One region of the Kluyvera fluvialis genome, then DNA from elsewhere that is predicted to be linked to it. Evidence: predicted binding sites of a transcription regulator. Region 1 holds the regulator's gene; each other region holds the start of a gene.
What was found. The regulator PurR, encoded in region 1, represses purine synthesis genes. The targets are predictions, from matches to a motif close to CANGCAAACGTTTGCNTG.

Region 2: the regulator PurR is predicted to act here: its motif matches at 3,275-3,292, upstream of glyA (serine hydroxymethyltransferase).
Region 3: the regulator PurR is predicted to act here: its motif matches at 3,714-3,731, upstream of pyrD (quinone-dependent dihydroorotate dehydrogenase).

Annotation. Positions count from the first base shown of each region.
Region 1 is NZ_AP046142.1:2,393,353-2,400,350, forward strand. It holds gene punC (purine nucleoside transporter PunC) at 1-1,181, opposite strand, end outside; gene punR (DNA-binding transcriptional activator PunR) at 1,293-2,204, shown strand; gene purR (HTH-type transcriptional repressor PurR) at 2,223-3,248, opposite strand; gene AC6I4B_RS11430 (hypothetical protein) at 3,379-3,558, shown strand; gene cydH (cytochrome bd-I oxidase subunit CydH) at 3,542-3,631, shown strand; gene AC6I4B_RS11440 (MFS transporter) at 3,792-4,955, shown strand; gene sodB (superoxide dismutase [Fe]) at 4,994-5,575, opposite strand; gene AC6I4B_RS11450 (C40 family peptidase) at 5,699-6,496, opposite strand; gene grxD (monothiol glutaredoxin 4) at 6,838-6,998, shown strand, end outside.
Region 2 is NZ_AP046142.1:1,339,463-1,346,460, reverse strand. It holds gene AC6I4B_RS06545 (alpha-galactosidase) at 1-603, shown strand, start outside; gene chiQ (ChiQ/YbfN family lipoprotein) at 600-794, shown strand; gene AC6I4B_RS06535 (hypothetical protein) at 800-1,003, shown strand; gene AC6I4B_RS06530 (DoxX family protein) at 1,033-1,455, shown strand; gene AC6I4B_RS06525 (hypothetical protein) at 1,689-1,871, shown strand; gene glyA (serine hydroxymethyltransferase) at 1,904-3,157, opposite strand; gene hmpA (NO-inducible flavohemoprotein) at 3,485-4,675, shown strand; gene cadC (lysine decarboxylation/transport transcriptional activator CadC) at 4,821-6,332, shown strand; gene cadB (cadaverine/lysine antiporter) at 6,684-6,998, shown strand, end outside.
Region 3 is NZ_AP046142.1:3,122,802-3,129,799, reverse strand. It holds gene pncB (nicotinate phosphoribosyltransferase) at 1-31, opposite strand, end outside; gene pepN (aminopeptidase N) at 296-2,908, shown strand; gene ssuE (NADPH-dependent FMN reductase) at 2,997-3,566, opposite strand; gene pyrD (quinone-dependent dihydroorotate dehydrogenase) at 3,817-4,827, shown strand; gene zapC (cell division protein ZapC) at 4,993-5,535, shown strand; gene AC6I4B_RS14825 (YcbX family protein) at 5,532-6,641, opposite strand; gene rlmKL (bifunctional 23S rRNA (guanine(2069)-N(7))-methyltransferase RlmK/23S rRNA (guanine(2445)-N(2))-methyltransferase RlmL) at 6,740-6,998, shown strand, end outside.

The sequences.
Region 1 (6,998 bases):
GCGGTTTGTTGCGTTTCCCGCTCAGCGCGACGGGCGGCTAACTGCATTCTGTAGCCAATACCGGCGAGCAGTACGGTCGCTAACATTACACTGGTGGTGGTCAACAGTGGTGTGGCGATAAGCGTAGAGACGGCAAGGCTTGCCAGGAAGCACAGCCCCAACTGTAAGGTATTTTGCAGCGCTGCCGCGCGCCCGGTGGCCTGTGGGAATGGCTTCAACGCCTGGGCGACCACAATCGGGTAAATAGCGCCGTTAACCGTTGCCATCAGGCAGAACGGAATGAGCAGGGCGGTCAGCGAGACATTTTCCGCCAGGCCAACGGCCCATGTTGCGATGACGCTTAAACCAAACACCACCAACAGCCACGGCAGCATTTGCGAACCTTGCCACTTTTGCAACGCCGAGCGGCAGCCGTAACCACCGATTAAGAACGCGATGGTTTGCGGCACATAGCTCAGGCCAATCACCGTTGGGCTGTAGCCCATATCATGCAGAATAAACGGCGAACCGGTCAGCCAGGCGAAGAAACTGGCGGAGCAGGCGGCGTAGATCAGCACGTTACCGCGATAATCTTTGCTGCGCAGCAGGCGCATAAAGGTCAGTTTTTCTTCGCTGGACGTCGCATTGTGGTGCGCGGGTTTCAGGCGCAGGGCAGGCAGCATCAACACCAACGTGATGATAAACAACGTGGCAAAAATCGCCTGCCAGTCGAAATGCGCCAGCAACCAACTGCCCAGCAGAGGCGCCAGTGCCGGAGACAGCCCGACCAGCGGCATAATCGTGGCGAAAATACGGTTAGTGCGCTGCGGTGGATAGTAATCGGTGACCATCGCCTGCCAGGTGACTGCCGCCGCACAGACGCCTACCGCCTGAACAAAGCGCAGTACCAGCAGCGTAGTGCCATCGCGCACCCACAGCATCCCCAGACAGCCGATAGCGAAAATGGTTAACCCCGTCAGCAAAATGGGCTTGCGCCCGTAGCGGTCGGACAACGGCCCCCACAGTAGTTGTGCTACTGCGAAACCGGCGAGGAACAGGCTCAGGCTGGCACTGACCGCAGACGCTGGGGTTTGTAAGTCTTGCTGGATGGCAGCAAATGCAGGTAGATACATATCGGTGGCCAGAAAGCCCAGCACGCTAAGCCCTGCGAGCCAAACTAAAAAACCTTTCCCAGGTTGCATAAATCGCCCTTTTTATTGTTAGTGAACAGAGTCGCTGAGTGTAGAGAGTGCATTCGAGCTTGTGAAACGCTAATATTTGAGTCATGGATTCAAAATTTTTGCAGGCAGAAAATGTGGTCTGAATATTCGCTGGAAGTGGTTGATGCAGTTGCGCGTAACGGCAGTTTCAGCGCTGCCGCACAGGAGCTGCACCGTGTGCCTTCTGCTGTAAGCTACACGGTACGTCAGTTAGAGGAGTGGCTTGCTGTGCCGCTGTTTGAACGTCGCCATCGTGACGTTGAACTGACGCCAGCCGGAGCATGGTTTTTAAAAGAAGGGCGATCTGTTATCAAAAAAATGCAGATCACCCGTCAGCAGTGCCAGCAGATAGCGAATGGTTGGCGCGGGCAGTTGGCGATTGCCGTGGATAACATCGTCAAGCCACAGCGCACCCGGCAACTGATTGTCGATTTCTATCGTCATTTCAGCGACGTTGAGCTGATTGTGTACCAGGAAGTGTTCAACGGCGTGTGGGATGCATTAGCTGACGGTCGCGTGGAGTTAGCGATCGGCGCAACGCAGGCGATTCCTGTCGGGGGGCGCTTTGCCTTTCGTGATATGGGGATGCTCAACTGGCACTGCGTGGTGTCTGGCTCGCATCCGCTGGCGAAAATGACGGGGCCATTGAGCGACGATGTGTTGCGCAACTGGCCATCGTTGGTGCGCGAAGATACCTCGCGCTCGTTGCCAAAACGGACAACCTGGCTGCTGGATAACCAAAAAAGGGTGGTCGTGCCGGATTGGGCATCATCAGAAACCTGTATTTCGGCGGGGTTATGTGTGGCGATGGTGCCGGGGCACGTGGCGCAACCGTGGCTGGAAAGCGGTGAATGGGTCGCGCTGGAGCTGGAAAACCCTTTCCAGGATGCCGCCTGTTGCCTGACGTGGCAGCAAAGCGATGCTTCTCCGGCGTTAAGCTGGTTGCTGGAATATTTGGGCGACAGTGAAACGTTAAATCAAGAGTGGCTGCGGACGCCCGAGTAGGGCATCCGCAAAAAGCGATTAACGACGGTAATCGCGATAAGGACCATCGGCAACCGAGCGACGCTCGATAAGACGCGGGTGGACTTCAATCGACTGTGACTCTTCGCGCTTGCTGACAATTCTGTCCATCAGCATATTGAAGGCTGTTTCACCAAGCGAATCTTTCGGCTGGTGAATGGTTGTCAGCGCTGGGGTAAAGAAGCGCGAGTTACGCACATTATCATAACCGATCAGCGAAATGTCCTGCGGCACGCGCAGCCCCATTTCGTCAGCGGCGCACAGCGCGCCCATCGCCATGATATCGCCACCGCAAAAGATAGCGGTTGGGCGAGGATGCTGCGACAAAATTTGCTGCATCGCGCGATAGCCGGATTCTGGCTCAAAATCGCCTTGTACAATCCAGTTAGCCGGTACGTTGATTTGTACCTCTTCCATCGCTTTCATAAAGCCCGCCAGACGCCCGGCGCCGGTGTTGCGCTCCAGCGGCCCTGGGATCACGCCGATATCGCGATGACCGCGTTCGATCAGATAACGGCCAGCCATATAGCCGCCTTCAAAGGCGTTATCGATTACCGAATCGGTAAAGTCGGCTTTGGCTTCGCCCCAGTCCATCACCACCATTGGGATGTGGCGATATTCTTCGAGCATCGTCAGCAGAGGCTCTGGATACTCAGAGCACATGACCAACAGGCCATCTACGCGTTTTTGCGCCATCATCGACAGATAGGCGCGCTGTTTTTCCAGGTTGTTCCACGCGTTACCCAGAATCAGCGTATAGCCTTTTTCGAAGCAGTTTTTCTCAACGGCTTCGATAATTTCGGCAAAGTAGGCCGCTTCGCTGCTGGTGGCTAACAAACCAATGGATTTGGTGTGATTAACCTTCAGGCTACGGGCAACGGCGCTTGGCGAGTAGTGCAACTCTTTAATCGCCGCCCAGACCGCTTCACGCGTTTCCTCGGCGACAAAACGCGTTTTGTTAATTACATGTGATACGGTTGTAGTGGAAACGTTTGCGCGCTTCGCTACATCTTTAATAGTTGCCATTCCATCTCACTCCAGACCCTGGCCTGCCCCTGAAAAAATCGAAAGGAAAACGTTTGCCTTCACACACCCTGGCGCAATTTGTGAATTGCGATTCGCCGGGAAAACGATACAGGACGACAGGAGGGGGTCAATGGCCGGTACGCTTTTAAATAAGCGTCGAATTTTGGCCTATCTTGACGCAAAGTGGAAGAGCAAAAACAAACATCCTGCTAAATCTGTGAAGATTTTTATGATTAACTGTGCAAAAATGAGTAAGGTCAGTTTTGCTGTAGCAATAAAAAGGAGAAAAATTGATGAGTACCGAACTTAAGCTGTCGCTCTCTACTACCGTTGTAACGCTTGCGCTGATTGTCGCCGCAGCGTTCACTGCCATCCTGCATTAATTCCCCTGTGAGGGGGCTGCCGCTCCCTCATCATCCGATTGTTAGCAAATAAGCAATAATCTTTTGCTATTTTGTACGCTTCTGCTTTTCTGTGATTAATGTCATGCTTTTAACATCATATTGATGTCGCACTCTCGATGCGGCTAACCGGAGTTATGGCATGAAAATTAATTTCCCATTATTGGCGCTCGCCATTGGGGCTTTTGGCATTGGCACTACCGAGTTCTCCCCGATGGGCCTTTTGCCGGTAATTGCGAAGGGTGTGGATGTCTCAATTCCCGTTGCGGGAATGTTGATCAGCGCTTATGCGGTTGGGGTGATGGTGGGTGCTCCGTTGATGACGCTGCTGTTATCGCACCGTGGGCGACGCAATGCGCTTATCTTCCTGATGGCGATATTTACCCTCGGTAATGTGCTCTCGGCGCTGTCGCCGGATTACACCACATTGATGTTATCGCGCATTATTACCAGCCTTAACCACGGCGCATTCTTTGGTTTAGGTTCGGTAGTGGCGGCAAGCGTAGTGCCCAAACACAAACAGGCCAGCGCGGTCGCGACCATGTTTATGGGGCTGACTATCGCCAATATCGGCGGCGTTCCGGCGGCGACCTGGCTTGGCGAAACTATTGGCTGGCGTATGTCGTTTTTGGCAACGGCGGGGTTGGGCGTGATTGCGATGATTAGCCTGTGGCTGTCACTGCCGAAAGGCGGCGCGGGTGAAAAACCGGATGTTAAACGTGAATTGGCGGTGCTGGTGCGCCCGCAGGTGCTTTCGGCGCTGTTAACCACCGTTCTGGGCGCAGGGGCAATGTTTACCCTCTATACCTATATTTCTCCGGTGCTGCACACGATAACCGACGCGTCATCCGGCTTTATCACGCTGATGCTGGTGTTGATTGGCGTTGGTTTCTCCATCGGTAACTATCTTGGCGGCAAATTTGCCGACCGTTCGGTGAGCGGCACGTTGAAAGGCTTCTTGCTGCTGCTGATGCTTATCATGCTGGCGATCCCATTCCTCGCACGTACCGAAATTGGTGCGGCGGTGAGTATGGTGATTTGGGGCGCAGCGACCTTTGCGGTTGTACCACCGTTACAGATGCGTGTGATGCGCGTTGCCAGCGAAGCGCCGGGGCTGTCGTCATCGGTCAATATCGGGGCATTTAACCTGGGTAACGCGTTGGGGGCTGTGGCCGGTGGGGCGGTGATTTCAGGCGGCCTGGGTTACAGTTTTGTGCCGGTGATGGGGGCGATTGTCGCTGGTTTAGCTCTGCTGGTTGTGTTCTTTAGCAGCCGTTCTCGCGGTGAAGAAGCGCTCGTCAGTTAATAAAAAACGCAGAAGGGGATTCCCTTCTGCGTCATTTCTTATGCCGCTAAGTTCTCGGCCACAAACGCCCAGTTAACCAGAGCCCAGAAGTGCTCCAGATAGTTAGGGCGCGCATTGCGGTAGTCGATGTAGTAAGCATGTTCCCACACATCAACGGTCAGCAGCGGTTTAGCATCGGTCGTCAGCGGAGTTGCCGCATTGGACGTCGATACGATAGCCAGAGAGCCGTCTGCTTTTTTCACCAACCACGTCCAGCCTGCGCCGAAGTTTTTCACTGCGGCATCAGTAAACTGCGCTTTAAATTCCGCGAAGCTACCAAATGAGCGGTTAATGGCTTCAGCGACTGCGCCAGTCGGTTCACCACCGGCGTTCGGAGCCAGGCAGTTCCAGTAGAACGTGTGGTTCCAGACCTGAGCGGCGTTATTGAACACGCCACCTTCAGATGTACGAACGATCTCTTCCAGTGTTTTACCTTCAAAGGCAGTGCCTTTGATCAGGTTATTCAGGTTGGTGACGTAAGTCTGGTGATGTTTACCATAGTGGTACTCCAGCGTTTCCACGGAAATATGTGGAACCAGAGCGTCTTTGGCATACGGTAATGCAGGTAATTCGAACGACATTGCTACTCTCCTTCTTATAGTTTGTTTACTCAATAACCTTGTACTGAGTAAGGACAGGGTAGCAAATTAAAAGGTGAGATAAAAGATAAGCTTACCCCGTTTATTAACAAACGGGGTAAGTGATTAACGAATGGTCTTCGGCGTAACCACGCGACGCGCGCCAACGTAGTGGCGAACCCAGTAGTCTTCGCTTAGTGAGGTGATTTGAATATCACGGCCGGTACGTGGCGACTGGATGAACTTGCCGTTGCCAACGTACACGCCAACGTGATCGGCAGTACCGCGACCACGAGTGCGGAAGAATACTAAATCACCACTTTCCAGCTCACCACGGTCAACCGGACGTGCATCGCGCAGGTGATACATTTCGTTTGCGGTGCGTGGAATGCGGATATTCACCAGATCTTTATAGGCGTAGTACACAAGACCGCTGCAATCGAAACCGGTACGCGGTGAGTTTCCCCCCCAGCGATACGGTTTACCCAGTTGTCCCATCAGCTTATTCATCGCCGTTTTTTGTGCCTTCTGCACGCGAACTTTGTGCGCCTGAGCAATGGTGGTGGTTTTGGCTTCTGCTGGGCTGGTAGTGCAGATTTTTTTGTGGCCTTTGCGGGTCTTGCAGGTTGTTATCACGTTGGCGGTTTTCAGCGAACTACTTTTCTTGCTGACTTTAGCCGTAGACTTAACGGCGGCTTTGCGCGGGGTAGAGGCTGCTTTTTTAGAGACCGGGGTCGTTGCTTTTTTCTTGGTGTTAGATTTGCTGACCGTATTCTTTTTCTTACGTTCGCTGCCTTTTACAGGAAGCGATTTTTGCGCCGTGGGCGTTTTGGTATGCCCTGTGGCATGAGCCAACGGCGTAAAGGATAACGATGTAAACAGCAATGCACAGAGCGTGAACGACCATTTTTTAATCTGCGCCACTGAATAACCCTCTGAGTATGCAGGCTTTAAAGTCTATGCCTGAGTATGGTTTACAAAACCCAACGATTCTAATCCATAAAAACACGAAATGTTAAGCGCGTTTTTGTATCTAAAACGTTGTTTCGTTAACAACTGCAAAAAAAAACATAACTTGATACATATTGAATCAAAAAATGAGCAATATTTAGCGCGCGTGAGCGATAAAGACATATTTATAAAGCAACTTAACGCGACAGGCGATAAAATAGTAAAGCGTGAACAAAATGTTATTTTCTGTTCAGGGTCTGAAACGCTACAATGTCGGACTACTGTCGTAAAGAGAAGTTTGAGGAAGCAAGATAATGAGCGAGACAATTGAAAAAATTCAGCGCCAGATCGCTGAGAACCCAATCCTGCTGTACATGAAAGGTTCCCCGAAACTGCCAAGCTGCGGTTTTTCCGCGCAGGCGGTTCAGGCGCTGTCTGCCTGTGGCGAGCGTTTTGCTTATGTAGACATCCTGCA
Region 2 (6,998 bases), 1.1 Mb from region 1:
CAGCTCCGGCTCAGCTATCGCAATAGCAAAGGCGATGTGCAACCACCGGTTATCAAAGCCTATTACGCCGCCACCTCGGTTCCTGCGATGCGGATCGCCAGCGACAGCGCACAGACCGGGGAAAAACGCTTCGATTTTCAGGGGCAGAACCAGTTGATGCAGACCTTTAGCCTTGATAATGACACGCTGCCGAAAATCGACTTCTGGCTGTTTGAGCATTACGTCAACGCCGTACCGGGGGATAACTTCCGTGTGCAGATAGTCCAGCTCGACGCACAGGACAACCCGCAAAAAACGTTATTCAGCGCGGCGTTACCGCCGTTTAACTTGCCCGCAGAGCCGGCTATTTATTCTCTGTGGCCGCGATTAACCGGCCTGGATACGCAAAAACGGTATGGCATTATTTTCAGTTCTCAGGACGCGGCAGCCAGCGATGCCGTTGGCACGAACAGCTACGGAACATTAAGCTCCGACAAGGCACACTACGCAAATGGCAAACTTCGCCACTCCACCGACGGTGGTAAAAGCTGGCAGGATTCGCCTTCGCATACGCTACTTTTTACCCTTTATCGCAGTGAAAATAACGACAAGGATACGCTATGAAAAAGTGCCTACCGCTGCTATTTACGCTTATTTTGGCCGGTTGCGCGAACAGCGCCTCACAACCGCAAACGCATACCCAGGATGAGAGCATTTCGCCGATGGATTACCAGGAGTGCATTCAGGCAGCCATGAGCGGAAATGGCCAGGCCAGCCAGGAAAAATGCGATGAAATTGTGCGAAAATCACGCTAACACGGGTGAAAGTTAATGCAAAAGCATCTCAAGGCGGGCTTCGGCTCGCCCTTTTTCTAACAGGCGATACTCTGCAATTAAAAACCACCGTTTTCCTCGCCTTCGCGCGCGAGAAAATAACGCGAAAACTCTCCGTAGAAGTGGCAGAAGCAATTGATGATAAATTTTCACTCTTCATGGCGAAGAGAAAAGTTGTGTATTACGTTTAAATCATACGTACTGACATAACGGAATTATCATGAACGCATTACGCTATTTTGATTTTGGTGCATCACGCTCGCTGTTGCTGTTAATTGCTCGCGTTGCCGTGGTGCTGCTGTTTATTATTTTCGGTTATCCCAAACTGCTGGGCTTCGATGGCACGGTGCAATATATGGCGTCGTCGGGCGCGCCAATGCCCACGTTATCGGCGATTATCGCCATTATTATGGAAGTCCCGGCGGCGATCCTCATTGTATTGGGGTTCTTCACCCGTCCGCTGGCGGTTATTTTTATCTTTTATACGCTGGGAACCGCAGTAATTGGACACCATTACTGGAATATGTCCGGGGATGCGGTAATGCCGAATATGATTAATTTCTATAAAAACGTCAGTATTGCAGGGGCGTTTTTACTGCTGGCGATTGTCGGGCCAGGTTCACTGTCGCTTGACCGCCGGTAAACACCGGATAATCGTTGTCAGCCTGATCCATCAGGCAATATAAAAGGCCGGCATGAGCCGTAACGCTTGTCAGTTAAGCGGATTTCTACTTTTAGTATCGCTGCGAGTTGCGGTCTTTGAATGAATAGCCTGTGTTGCTGAAACCCATGAGTCCCCATGGAAATCGGCGAGCCGGAGAAAGGAAGACAAGGTCAGACCGCCAGGGATGGCGGGCTGAGGTGAACCGAGACAGGATGTCGAGTTTCGCCGCGCCAGGCTGGAGTTCGCAGGCCAGCGTAGTGCCAAGCACCGATTTCCCTGCGGGGCCTGAGGGCATTGTCAAGGGGACTCGGCAGTCCCCCTCTACCTGTTCACAGGAACAGGTGCTTCAGCGTTCTACAAAACATCAGGTGAACGGTATGCTGCGCTTTCACTGACAAGCATTACGCCAAAGCGCCAGGCCGAAACCTTACGCGTAAACAGGGAAGCGTGCGCAGATATCCAGAACTTTACCTTTGATGCGCTCGATAACCGCTTCATCATTGATGTTGTCCAGCACGTCACACATCCAGCCAGCCAGCTCTTTCGCTTCAGCTTCTTTGAAACCGCGACGGGTGATCGCAGGCGATCCAATACGGATACCGGAAGTCACAAACGGGCTCTTCGGATCGTTAGGTACGCTGTTTTTGTTGACGGTGATGTTGGCGCGACCCAGCGCGGCATCAGCTTCTTTACCGGTCAGGTTTTTATCCACCAGATCCAGCAAGAACAGGTGGTTTTCCGTACCGCCAGAAACCACTTTGTAACCACGGTTCAGGAACACTTCCACCATCGCTTTGGCGTTTTTCGCAACCTGCTGCTGGTAGACTTTGAACTCTGGCTCCATCGCTTCTTTCAGCGCGACGGCTTTAGCGGCGATAACGTGCATCAGTGGGCCGCCCTGAGCGCTAGGGAAAACAGCAGAGTTCAGTTTTTTGTACAGCTCTTCGTCACCGCCTTTCGCCAGAATCAGGCCACCGCGTGGACCAGCCAGCGTTTTGTGGGTGGTGGTGGTCACAACGTGAGCGTGTGGAACTGGGTTCGGGTAAACGCCAGCGGCAATCAGACCGGCAACGTGCGCCATATCAACAAACAGATATGCGCCGATGCTGTCAGCGATTTCACGCATTTTTGCCCAATCAACCACACCGGAGTAAGCAGAGAAGCCACCGATGATCATCTTCGGTTTGTGCTCTTGCGCCTGCTTCGCCATATCTTCGTAGTCAATTTTACCGGACTCATCAATCCCGTAAGGGATGATGTTGTACAGTTTGCCAGAGAAGTTAACTGGGGAACCGTGAGTCAAGTGACCACCTTGCGCCAGGTTCATACCCAGAACGGTATCGCCCGGTTGCAGCAGCGCGGTGTAGACCGCGAAGTTAGCCTGGGAGCCGGAGTGCGGTTGGACGTTAGCATAGTCAGCGCCAAACAGTGCTTTCGCACGGTCAATCGCCAGTTGTTCTACGACATCGACATATTCGCAGCCGCCGTAATAACGCTTGCCCGGATAACCTTCAGCATATTTGTTGGTCAGCTGAGAACCCTGAGCCTGCATCACTCGCGGGCTGGTGTAGTTTTCGGAGGCGATCAGTTCAATGTGCTCTTCCTGACGTACTTTTTCTTGCTCCATAGCCTGCCACAATTCGGCATCATAATCGGCAATGTTCATTTCACGCTTTAACATCCGCATCTCCTGACTCAGCTAACAATAAAATTTTGACCTGAAAAAGGCAGTCCCGTTGGACAACGGCCAACAGTATAACTGATTAGTTCTGCGATAACAGGTCTTGACAAATGAAATTACGCAAACGTTTACCTTCAGGCGGCACAAGGGATTGAGTAACAAAGGGCTTGGGCAGGGAAACGGATTTCTTTTCAGGTTTGTGATGTGAATTATTCATGTTGTAACTGAGATGATGCAATATCACCGAGAACCATTTACAAAGCAGGGGTATTTTTATAAGATGCATTCAATATGCAACATTAGGTAATACTAAAAGGAAGCCCTGCTATGCTAGACGCTCAAACCATCGCCACTGTAAAAGCCACTATTCCTCTGCTGGTCGAAACCGGCCCAAAACTGACCGCCCACTTTTATGACCGGATGTTTACCCATAACCCGGAACTGAAAGAGATTTTCAATATGAGCAACCAGCGCAATGGCGATCAGCGCGAAGCGCTGTTCAACGCGATTGCAGCCTACGCCAGCAATATTGAAAACCTGCCCGCCCTGCTGCCTGCGGTAGAAAAAATTGCCCAGAAGCACACCAGCTTCCAGATAAAACCAGAGCAATACGATATTGTCGGCGGCCACCTGCTGGCGACGCTCGATGAAATGTTCAGCCCAGGCCAGGAAGTGTTAGACGCATGGGGCAAAGCGTACGGCGTGCTGGCAGGCGTGTTTATTAACCGTGAAGCGGAAATTTACCGCGATAACGCCAGCAAAACCGGCGGCTGGGAAGGGACTCGCGCCTTCCGTCTCGTCAAAAAAACGCCACGCAGCGCGCTTATCACCAGCTTTGAGTTCGAGCCTGTCGATGGCCAGCCGGTTGCTGACTACCTGCCAGGCCAGTATCTGGCGGTGTGGCTGAAGCCGGAAGATTTTGAATTCCAGGAGATTCGTCAGTACTCACTTACCCGCAAGCCGGACGGCAAAGGTTATCGCATTGCAGTTAAACGCGAAAACGGCGGTCAGGTGTCAAACTGGCTGCATAATGCGGCAAAAGAAGGCGATGTGGTCTATTTAGCCGCGCCTGCGGGTGATTTCTTCCTCGACGTTACGCCACAAACGCCGGTTACACTGATTTCCGGTGGCGTGGGTCAAACGCCAATGCTGGCGATGCTGGACACGCTGGCGAATAATCGCCATCCGTCGCAGGTTAACTGGTTCCATGCGGCAGAAAACGGCGACGTTCACGCTTTTGCTGATGAAGTGAAAACGCTCGGCGCAGCGCTGCCGCATTTCACGTCACACCTGTGGTATCGCGAGCCGACTGACGCCGATCGCCAGACTGGCGCGTTCGATAGCGAAGGCCTGATGACGCTGGCGCCGTTAGCGGAGAGTCTGCAAGATCCGCAGATGCAGTTCTATCTCTGCGGCCCGGTCGCATTTATGCAACATGCGGCAAAACAACTGGTTGAGCTTGGCGTAAACGCAGAACGTATTCATTACGAGTGCTTCGGCCCACATAAAGTTCTGTAATCATTTCTTTCCAGGCGGGTAATATCTACCCGCCTCTCTTCCCCCCCTGCATTCCGGCAACGCGCATTATGGTCAAAAAACGGCGCGGTGAGCTGTGTTATCATTGGTTCTAATTATTTATCTTTTCCTTTGGTAACTCATTTCTATGCAACAGCCGGTTGTACGCGTTGGGGAATGGTTGGTCACGCCTTCGGTTAATCAAATCAGCCGCCCAGGACGCCAACTCACTCTGGAACCTCGTCTAATCGATTTACTTATGTATTTTGCCCAGCATCCGGGCGAAGTGCTGAGTCGCGATGAACTTATCGATAACATCTGGATGCGAAATATCGTGACCAGCCATGTGGTCACGCAGAGTATTTCTGAACTGCGAAAATCATTGCGCGACGGTGCGGATAGCAACGCCGAGTACATCATTACCGTTCCCAAGCGTGGTTATCAGTTAACCGCCACCGTGACCTGGCTTGATGATACAGAAAGCCCACTGGATGCCGCTCCTCAGGTTACGCCAACGTCTGCCCAACCGGCAGCCAGCGTTGTAGAAAGCGCCCCCGCCTCGGCTAAATCTGCCCAAAAACGCCATTGGTACTCCAGTTTCTGGACCCAGTGCGCATTTTTACTGTCGTTAGGCGTGCTGATTGCGATGGTGTTGTTGGCGATTGCGCGCCCGCATCCGCTAGTGACTCGCTCTCATCTGTTACTGAACCCGCGCGATATTGATGTGCGTTTCGAGCCGGGTAACTCGTGTAATAACTGGGTGTCGCAGCAGGCCTATGCGATTGGCCTGGGGACGATGATCACCACCTCGCTGAACACCTATTCCACTTTTATGGTTCACGATAAAACCAATTACAATGTCAATGAACCCAGCAGTTCCGGTAAAACGCTGACGATTAGCTTCGTTAACCAACGCCATTATCGCGCGCAGCAGTGCTTTATGTCGGTACTGTTGGTCGATAACGCCGACTCTTCCACCATGCTCGATAAGCGTTACTTTGTCACCGACAATAACCTTGAGTCTATTCAGCATGACCTGTTCGAAAGCCTGTCTACCGCGCTGTCGCAGCCGTGGCCTGACCGCCTGAAAAAGCAGCTCAACCAAATGAATCTGTCTCAAACGCTGGCGTTGGCGCAGTTCTATCAGGCGCTACAACTGGTGTCGGTGGGTGATGCGCCTTCTTTAACAAAAGCCAGTTCACTGCTGGAAAGCATTATTAAAGAGTCGCCTGATTTTTCTTATGCCTATGCACAAAAAGCCATGGTCGATGTATTACGCCATTCGCAGCAGCCTTTTGATAGCAAGCAGTTAGTTGAGCTTAATGATGAATTAGCGCGCGTAGAAAAAATGCCTGAAGTTCAGGACAGCGCGGTGCTGTATCGTATTCAAGCGATTAATGCGCTGAGCCGGGGAAACATTGATAACGCATACGAAGCGATTAATAAAAGCATTGCCCTGGAAATGTCGTGGCTGAATTATGTTCTGCTCGGCAAAGTCTACGAAATGAAAGGTGAAAATCGTCTGGCGGCTGATGCCTATATTACTGCGTTCAATTTGCGCCCAGGTGACAACACGTTGTACTGGATTGAAAATGGCGTATTCCAGACTTCTGTCGAAAAAATAGTCCCGTATCTACAGACTTTTTTAACTGAAGAGTAATTCTCAGCGGCAAAGACCTTTATCATAGTTACACTCCTGCCGTCTTAATGTAATATTGATGTTGCTTTGAGGTATTAATTGTTACCTTGAAGCAACATTTCTACCCCCCTCAAATCAATCCACTACTCCTTTGTAATTAAACGAATTTTATCTTTTCATGATATAAAGTTTTTGTCTTGACATGTTAATGTAAAAATATAAAGACCTCATTTTTTTGATGTTTGCTTTTATTTCACTTTAACTTTAGGACTTCTCTTAGCCTGCTCAGTAATATGGCCATCAGTTGGTCGGGTCACTCGCATTGCTCAACTCGCGATCCGGTCCTAAAAATACTGTTCAGGAGAAACGAACATGAGTTCTGCCAAAAAGATCGGGCTATTTGCCTGCACCGGCGTTGTTGCCGGGAATATGATGGGGAGCGGTATTGCATTATTACCCGCGAACCTCGCCAGCCTCGGTGGTATTGCTATTTGGGGTTGGGTTATTTCTATTATTGGTGCAATGTCGTTGGCTTATGTATATGCCCGACTGGCAACTAAAAACCCGCAGCAGGGTGGCCCAATTGCTTACGCTGGTGAATTATCTCCGGCTTTCGGTTTCCAGACTGGTGTTCTTTATTATCACGCAAACTGGATTGGTAACCTGGCAATCGGTATTACCGCAGTC
Region 3 (6,998 bases), 730 kb from region 1:
AGTGCAGAACAGGATAAGCGAATTGTGTCATTGTGCGCAGTAGCATCCTCTCACAGGAGCGTTTAGTACATTAAACAACAGGGGAGAATCGCAGAAGTATACCTTGTTTATCGATTTATTGAACCCCGATCACACCATAAGGCACGAACAGTACGCTACGCGTGTTGTGCGTCATGTTGCGTAAATGTATCATTTTTCCCTATTTGACTGGAAAAGATGAAGATTCTGCATAGCGTGTTTAACACAACAGGAATAGACTGGAGATGACATTTACATAAGATGCTAAAGGTTTTTTATGACACAACAGCCCCAAGCCAAGTACCGCCACGACTACCGTGCGCCGGACTACCTGATTAGTGATATCGACCTGGCCTTTGACCTGGATGCCGCAAAAACCGTTGTGACTGCGGAAAGCCAGGTTTCCCGTCACGCAGCGTCTGATGTGCCGCTACGCCTGAACGGTGAAGACTTAACGCTTGTCTCCCTTCATGTGAACGGCGAGCCGTGGGCCGACTATAAAGAAGAAGATAACCAGCTGGTGATTGCTGGCCTGCCAGAGCGTTTTACCCTGAAGATTGTGAATGAAATCAGCCCAGCCGCGAACACCGCATTAGAAGGGCTGTACCAGTCTGGCGAAGCGTTATGCACCCAGTGTGAAGCGGAAGGTTTCCGTCATATTACCTGGTATCTTGACCGCCCGGACGTTCTGGCGCGCTTTACGACAAAAATTACCGCCGATAAAACCAAATATCCGTTCCTGCTTTCTAACGGCAACCGCATTGCCGAAGGCGAACTGGAAAATGGTCGCCACTGGGTGCAGTGGCAAGACCCATTCCCAAAACCGTGCTACCTGTTTGCGCTGGTGGCCGGTGATTTCGACGTGCTGCGCGACACCTTCAAAACCCGCTCCGGGCGTGATGTGGCGTTAGAACTGTACGTTGACCGTGGCAACCTTGACCGCGCGCCGTGGGCGATGACCTCGCTGAAAAACTCGATGAAGTGGGATGAAGATCGTTTCGGCCTCGAGTACGACCTCGACATCTATATGATCGTCGCCGTTGACTTCTTTAATATGGGCGCGATGGAGAATAAAGGCCTGAACGTCTTTAACTCCAAATATGTGCTGGCGCGTACCGATACCGCCACCGATAAAGACTACCTCGATATTGAGCGTGTTATCGGTCACGAATATTTCCATAACTGGACGGGGAACCGCGTGACCTGCCGTGACTGGTTCCAGTTAAGCCTGAAAGAAGGTTTAACCGTATTCCGCGACCAGGAATTTAGCTCTGACCTCGGTTCTCGCGCGGTTAACCGCATCAGCAACGTGCGCACCATGCGTGGGCTTCAGTTTGCGGAAGACGCCAGCCCGATGGCGCACCCAATTCGCCCAGATAAAGTTATTGAAATGAATAACTTCTATACCCTAACGGTGTATGAGAAAGGGGCAGAAGTTATCCGTATGCTGCACACTCTGCTGGGCGAGGCTAACTTCCAGAAAGGGATGCAGCTCTATTTCGAACGCCATGACGGCAGTGCGGCCACCTGTGACGATTTTGTGCAGGCGATGGAAGATGCGTCGAACGTTGACCTGTCGCATTTCCGCCGCTGGTACAGCCAGGCTGGGACTCCGGTCGTTAGCGTTCACGACGACTACAACCCAGAAACCGAGCAGTACACCTTAACCATTCGCCAGCGCACGCCAGCCACCGCTGAGCAGGAAGAGAAATTCCCGCTGCATATTCCATTTGATATCGAGCTTTACGATAACGAAGGGAAGGTGATCCCGCTGCAAAAAGATGGCCACCCGGTGCATAACGTGCTGAACGTGACCCAGGCCGAGCAGACGTTTGTGTTTGATAACGTCTACTACCAGCCAGTGCCATCGCTGCTGCGTGAGTTTTCTGCGCCCGTGAAACTGGAATATAAGTGGAGCGATCAACAACTGACGTTCCTGATGCGCCATGCGCGTAATGATTTCTCCCGTTGGGATGCGGCGCAGAGCCTGCTCGCAACCTATATCAAGCTGAACGTGGCGCGTCACCAGCAAGGCCAGCCGCTGTCGCTGCCGGTGCATGTTGCCGATGCGTTCCGCGCGGTTCTGCTTGATGAGCAGATTGACCCGGCGCTGGCAGCTGAAATCCTCACGCTGCCGTCTGCCAGTGAAATTGCCGAGCTGTTCGAGATTATCGACCCTATTGCCATTGCGGCGGTACGCGAGGCGCTGACTCGCACGCTGGCGACTGAACTGGCCGATGAGTGCCTGGCGGTTTATCACGCCAACAAACTTGATAGCTACCGTGTTGAACACGCGGATATCGGCAAACGTACGCTGCGCAATACTTGCCTGCGTTATCTGGCGTTTGGCGACCGTGAGCTGGGCGATAAGCTGGTGAGCCAGCAGTATCATCAGGCCGATAATATGACCGATGCGCTGGCGGCGCTTTCTGCGGCAGTAGCGGCGGAACTGCCGTGCCGTGATGCGCTGATGCAGGAATATGACGACAAATGGCATCATGATGGTCTGGTGATGGATAAATGGCTGATTCTGCAAGCGACCAGCCCAGCAGACGATGTGCTGGCGACGGTTCGCAAGCTGCTGAATCACCGCTCCTTCAGCATGAATAACCCGAACCGTATTCGCTCGCTGATTGGTGCATTTGCCGGTAGCAACCCAGCCGCGTTCCACGCAGCAGACGGTAGCGGTTATCAATTCCTGGTTGAAATGTTGACCGAGTTGAACAGCCGTAACCCGCAGGTGGCTTCTCGTCTGATTGAACCGCTGATTCGCCTTAAACGCTATGACGCGAAACGTCAGGCACTGATGCGTGCGGCGCTGGAACAGCTGAAAGGGCTGGAAAACCTGTCTGGCGATCTGTACGAGAAAATTACTAAAGCGCTAGCGTAACTAAAACGCCGGGTGGAGGCTACGTCTTACCCGGCCTACGATAAGTCTATTGTAGGCCGGAAAAACGCAGCGCTATCCGGCGTTATTTTTATACCTGTTCAAACTGCTGATGAAACGCCGGAACGCGAATATCGCGGCGGTGCAGCGCCTGCCAAAATGCCTCTAACGCCGTGTCGAGCCGGTTTTGCAAATTCGGGCTGAACTGCGGCTTATGCTGATAGTCCGTCACCTGGCTATCGTCGGCAAATACTCCCTGCAAAATTTCTTGTGCTTTCAGTGCATTGAGCACCGGTTTTAGCGCGTAATCGACCGCCAACATATGGGCTACCGTTCCACCGGTTGCCAGCGGCAATACCACTTTCCCTTCAAGCACCCGCTCTGGCAGCAGGTCGAGCAGGGCTTTTAATGCCCCAGCAAACGAGGCCTTATATACTGGCGTGGCAATGATAAGCCCATCGGCATGGCTCAACTGCTCGGTTAAGGTTTGTAGTGCGGGGCTATCAAACCGAGCATGGAACAAATCTTCGGGGGCAAAGTTCTGCAAGTGCCAGTGGAAAACTTCAACATCTGCCGCTGAGAGCTTTTCTCTGGCGTATTCCAGCAGCGCACTGGAGCGGGAGGGGAAGCGGGGGCTACCGGCTAAAGTGATGACGCGCATAATCTCTCCTTATAACCAAAAACACACATTAATCTAAAATTGATAACATTTTATCGAGTGTGTCAGAGGTGAAAGGGCGGGCGAAATACTTTTTCTGGCGTAGATATACTGGAAAATGCATATAGGCGCATAGCGCTATGCCGCGATAAAGAAAACGATTGCGCTTTTTTTGCCACAGGTCAATTCCCTTTCTGAGCGATATCGCACATAATACGCCCCCGGTTTGCACACCGGGAATCCAGGAGAGTTCATGTACTATCCCTTCGTTCGTAAAGCACTTTTTCAGCTCGATCCAGAGCGCGCTCATGAATTAACGTTTCAACAATTACGCCGTATAACCGGAACACCGCTGGAAGCACTGGTGCGCCAGAATGTACCGGAAAAACCAGTCACCTGTATGGGACTGACGTTCAAAAACCCACTGGGTTTGGCGGCGGGTCTGGATAAAGATGGTGAATGTATTGATGCCTTAGGAGCCATGGGATTTGGTTCAATAGAGATTGGTACTGTCACGCCGCGTCCACAGCCGGGTAACGATAAACCGCGCCTGTTCCGCCTTGTCGATGCAGAAGGTTTGATCAACCGCATGGGCTTTAATAACCACGGCGTTGATAACCTGGTTGAGAACGTTAAAAAAGCGCATTTCAACGGTATCCTGGGTATTAATATCGGTAAAAATAAAGATACTCCGGTCGAGCAGGGTAAAGATGACTATCTGATTTGTATGGATAAAGTCTACGCCTACGCCGGTTATATCGCGATTAACATCTCATCGCCAAATACCCCAGGGCTGCGTACTTTGCAATATGGTGAAGCGCTGGATGATCTGCTTGCCGGTATTAAAAATAAGCAATCTGAATTGCAGGAAAAGCATCATAAATATGTTCCTGTGGCGGTGAAGATCGCCCCCGATCTTTCTCATGAAGAACTGATCCAGGTAGCCGACAGTTTAGTGCGTCATAATATTGATGGCGTCATTGCAACCAATACGACATTAGATCGTTCTCTGGTTCAGGGGATGAAAAATTGTGATGAAACGGGTGGCTTAAGCGGTCGTCCATTACAATTAAAAAGCACCGAGATTATTCGTATGCTGTCGGCGGAATTAAAAGGCCAGCTACCTATTATTGGCGTCGGTGGTATCGACTCGGTGATTGCCGCGCGTGAAAAAATGGCGGCTGGTGCATCATTGGTGCAGATTTATTCCGGCTTTATTTTTAAAGGCCCACCGCTGATTAAAGAAATCGTCAGACACATCTAGTCTTTTTCCCCGTAATGTGATCCAGGGCTTTATTTCCGGCCCTGGTTGTTTTATATTTCCACATTGTTGCTTATTTAAACATATTGGTCTTTTATTATTTAGGGCTAAGCAATGAAACGGAAGAACAGGCAAAGCATTGGAGGCGGGAATTGATAGGGGTGATAAATGCGAATTAAACCGGATGATAACTGGCGCTGGTATTATGATGAAGAGCACGACAGAATGATGCTCGATTTAGCCAACGGTATGTTGTTTCGCTCACGTTTTGCTCGCCGCATGTTAACGCCTGATGCTTTTGCGCCAACCGGTTTTTGCGTCGATGACGCCGCGCTTTATTTTTCCTTTGAAGAGAAATGCCGTGATCTCTTGCTGTCTAAAGAACACCGTGCCGAATTAATTTTAAATGCGCTGGTGGCGATTCGTTTTCTGAAACCACAAATGCCGAAAAGCTGGCATTTCCGTGCTCACGACGACGCCTGGTCTCCGGTCATCGGTGATGCTGCGAGCGTGTGGCTGAGCGATGATGACAGCCAGGTTAATCTGTTAGTGGTCGAGCCGGGTGAAAACGCCGCGCTGTGCCTACTTGCACAACCCGCACTGCTGCTGGCAGGGCGCACGATGCAACTGGGTGATCCGATTAAAGTCATGAACGACAGGCTGCAACCGCAGCCGGGGCTGGACGGTTACAGCCTGGAACAGGCCGTTTAACGCATCAACTTCAGCGCTGTTTTCGGCACACAGCTACAGCTCAAAATAGTGCCATCATCGCGTATTGCGCTTTTCTTTAATGGGCTGACTTCACCTTCCACCAGTGTGACGCGGCAACTGCCGCAAAGCCCTGCACGGCAAGAGTAAGGAACGCGGATTCCTTGTTGTTCTAATTGCTCCAGCAAAATCTGCTGATTATTGCCATTAAACGCTTGCCCTTCCCAGTCAATTTCTACCTGTGCGTCTTGCTGAATTTGTGGTGCAACTGCGTCGTCCGTTTTTCCTGCGCCATAAATTTTAGCCGGGCCAGTGGCGAGAATTTCCACGCTATCGCCAACGCGTACCACGCCACTATTGCGGGCAATTAAGTTCTGGCCGAAATCAACATCACCGCTGCTGGGGTCGGTACGAAACGACTGTAAAGTGCTGAGCGGTTCACCCGCAGGGTGTTTTTGCCCTTTTTCTGGGCTAATGGTGGTAAAGATGCAGCGACTACACGGTTTGGCAACATCGAAAACGACCTCGCCAATACGCACGGTTTTCCAGCTATCTTCAGCCCAGGCCTCAACACCAGTGACCACCAGATTAGGCCGGAACTGCTCCATGCTCACGCTGGCTCGGCAGCGGCTTTGAAGGTCGCGCAGTGAGGCCTCGTTAGTGAGCAAAAATGGGAAACCATCGGCGAAAGAGAGCGGCACGGCATCGTGGCGTTTCACCCGACGGGTGAGGTCTGAACCCAGCCAACGCAGTTGGACATCGCGTTTAAAAAACGGCGATAGCCACTGATTAATGGCATCTGGCGCGATACGCGAGGTAAAATGGTTGCCCCATACCTCGGTCGGTGACGCCTGCCCGGCGAAATCAGCAAATCGCACCAGCGCGCTGCTGCCGTCAGGTGCGGTGAGATGTAAACCATCGTGAAGGACTGCAGGGGTAAAACGCACCATCGCCGGGAACTGCCTGGCGGTAATAAAGGTGCCATCAGGTTCGGTGATCATAAAAATGCGGTCAAACGCCAGCCCGCTAATATCAGCAAAGGCGTGGGTAAGCCCAATTCCGCGCATTGATTTCACCGGATGAACAAAAAGTCGCGATAACGTAGCCATGACGCTGTCCCTGAGTCGAAAATAAGCCTTTAACTTTATGACATGGGACGCAGATTGGCTATAATGCGCAACAATTTTCTGCGAGTAAAAGTGACGATATGAATTCTCTGTTTGCCAGTACGGCCCGTGGGCTGGAAGAGCTGTTAAAAACTGAACTGGAAGGTCTGGGCGCGCAAGAGTGCAAAATTACCCAGGGTGGGGTCCATTTTCAGGGAGACACGCGCCTTCTTTACCAAAGCCTGATGTGGAGTCGCCTGGCTTCGCGCATCATGATGCCGCTCGGAGAGTGTAGCGTCTGGAGCGATCTCGATCTTTATCTTGGCGTTCAAGCCATTGACTGGACAGAGATCTTCACCC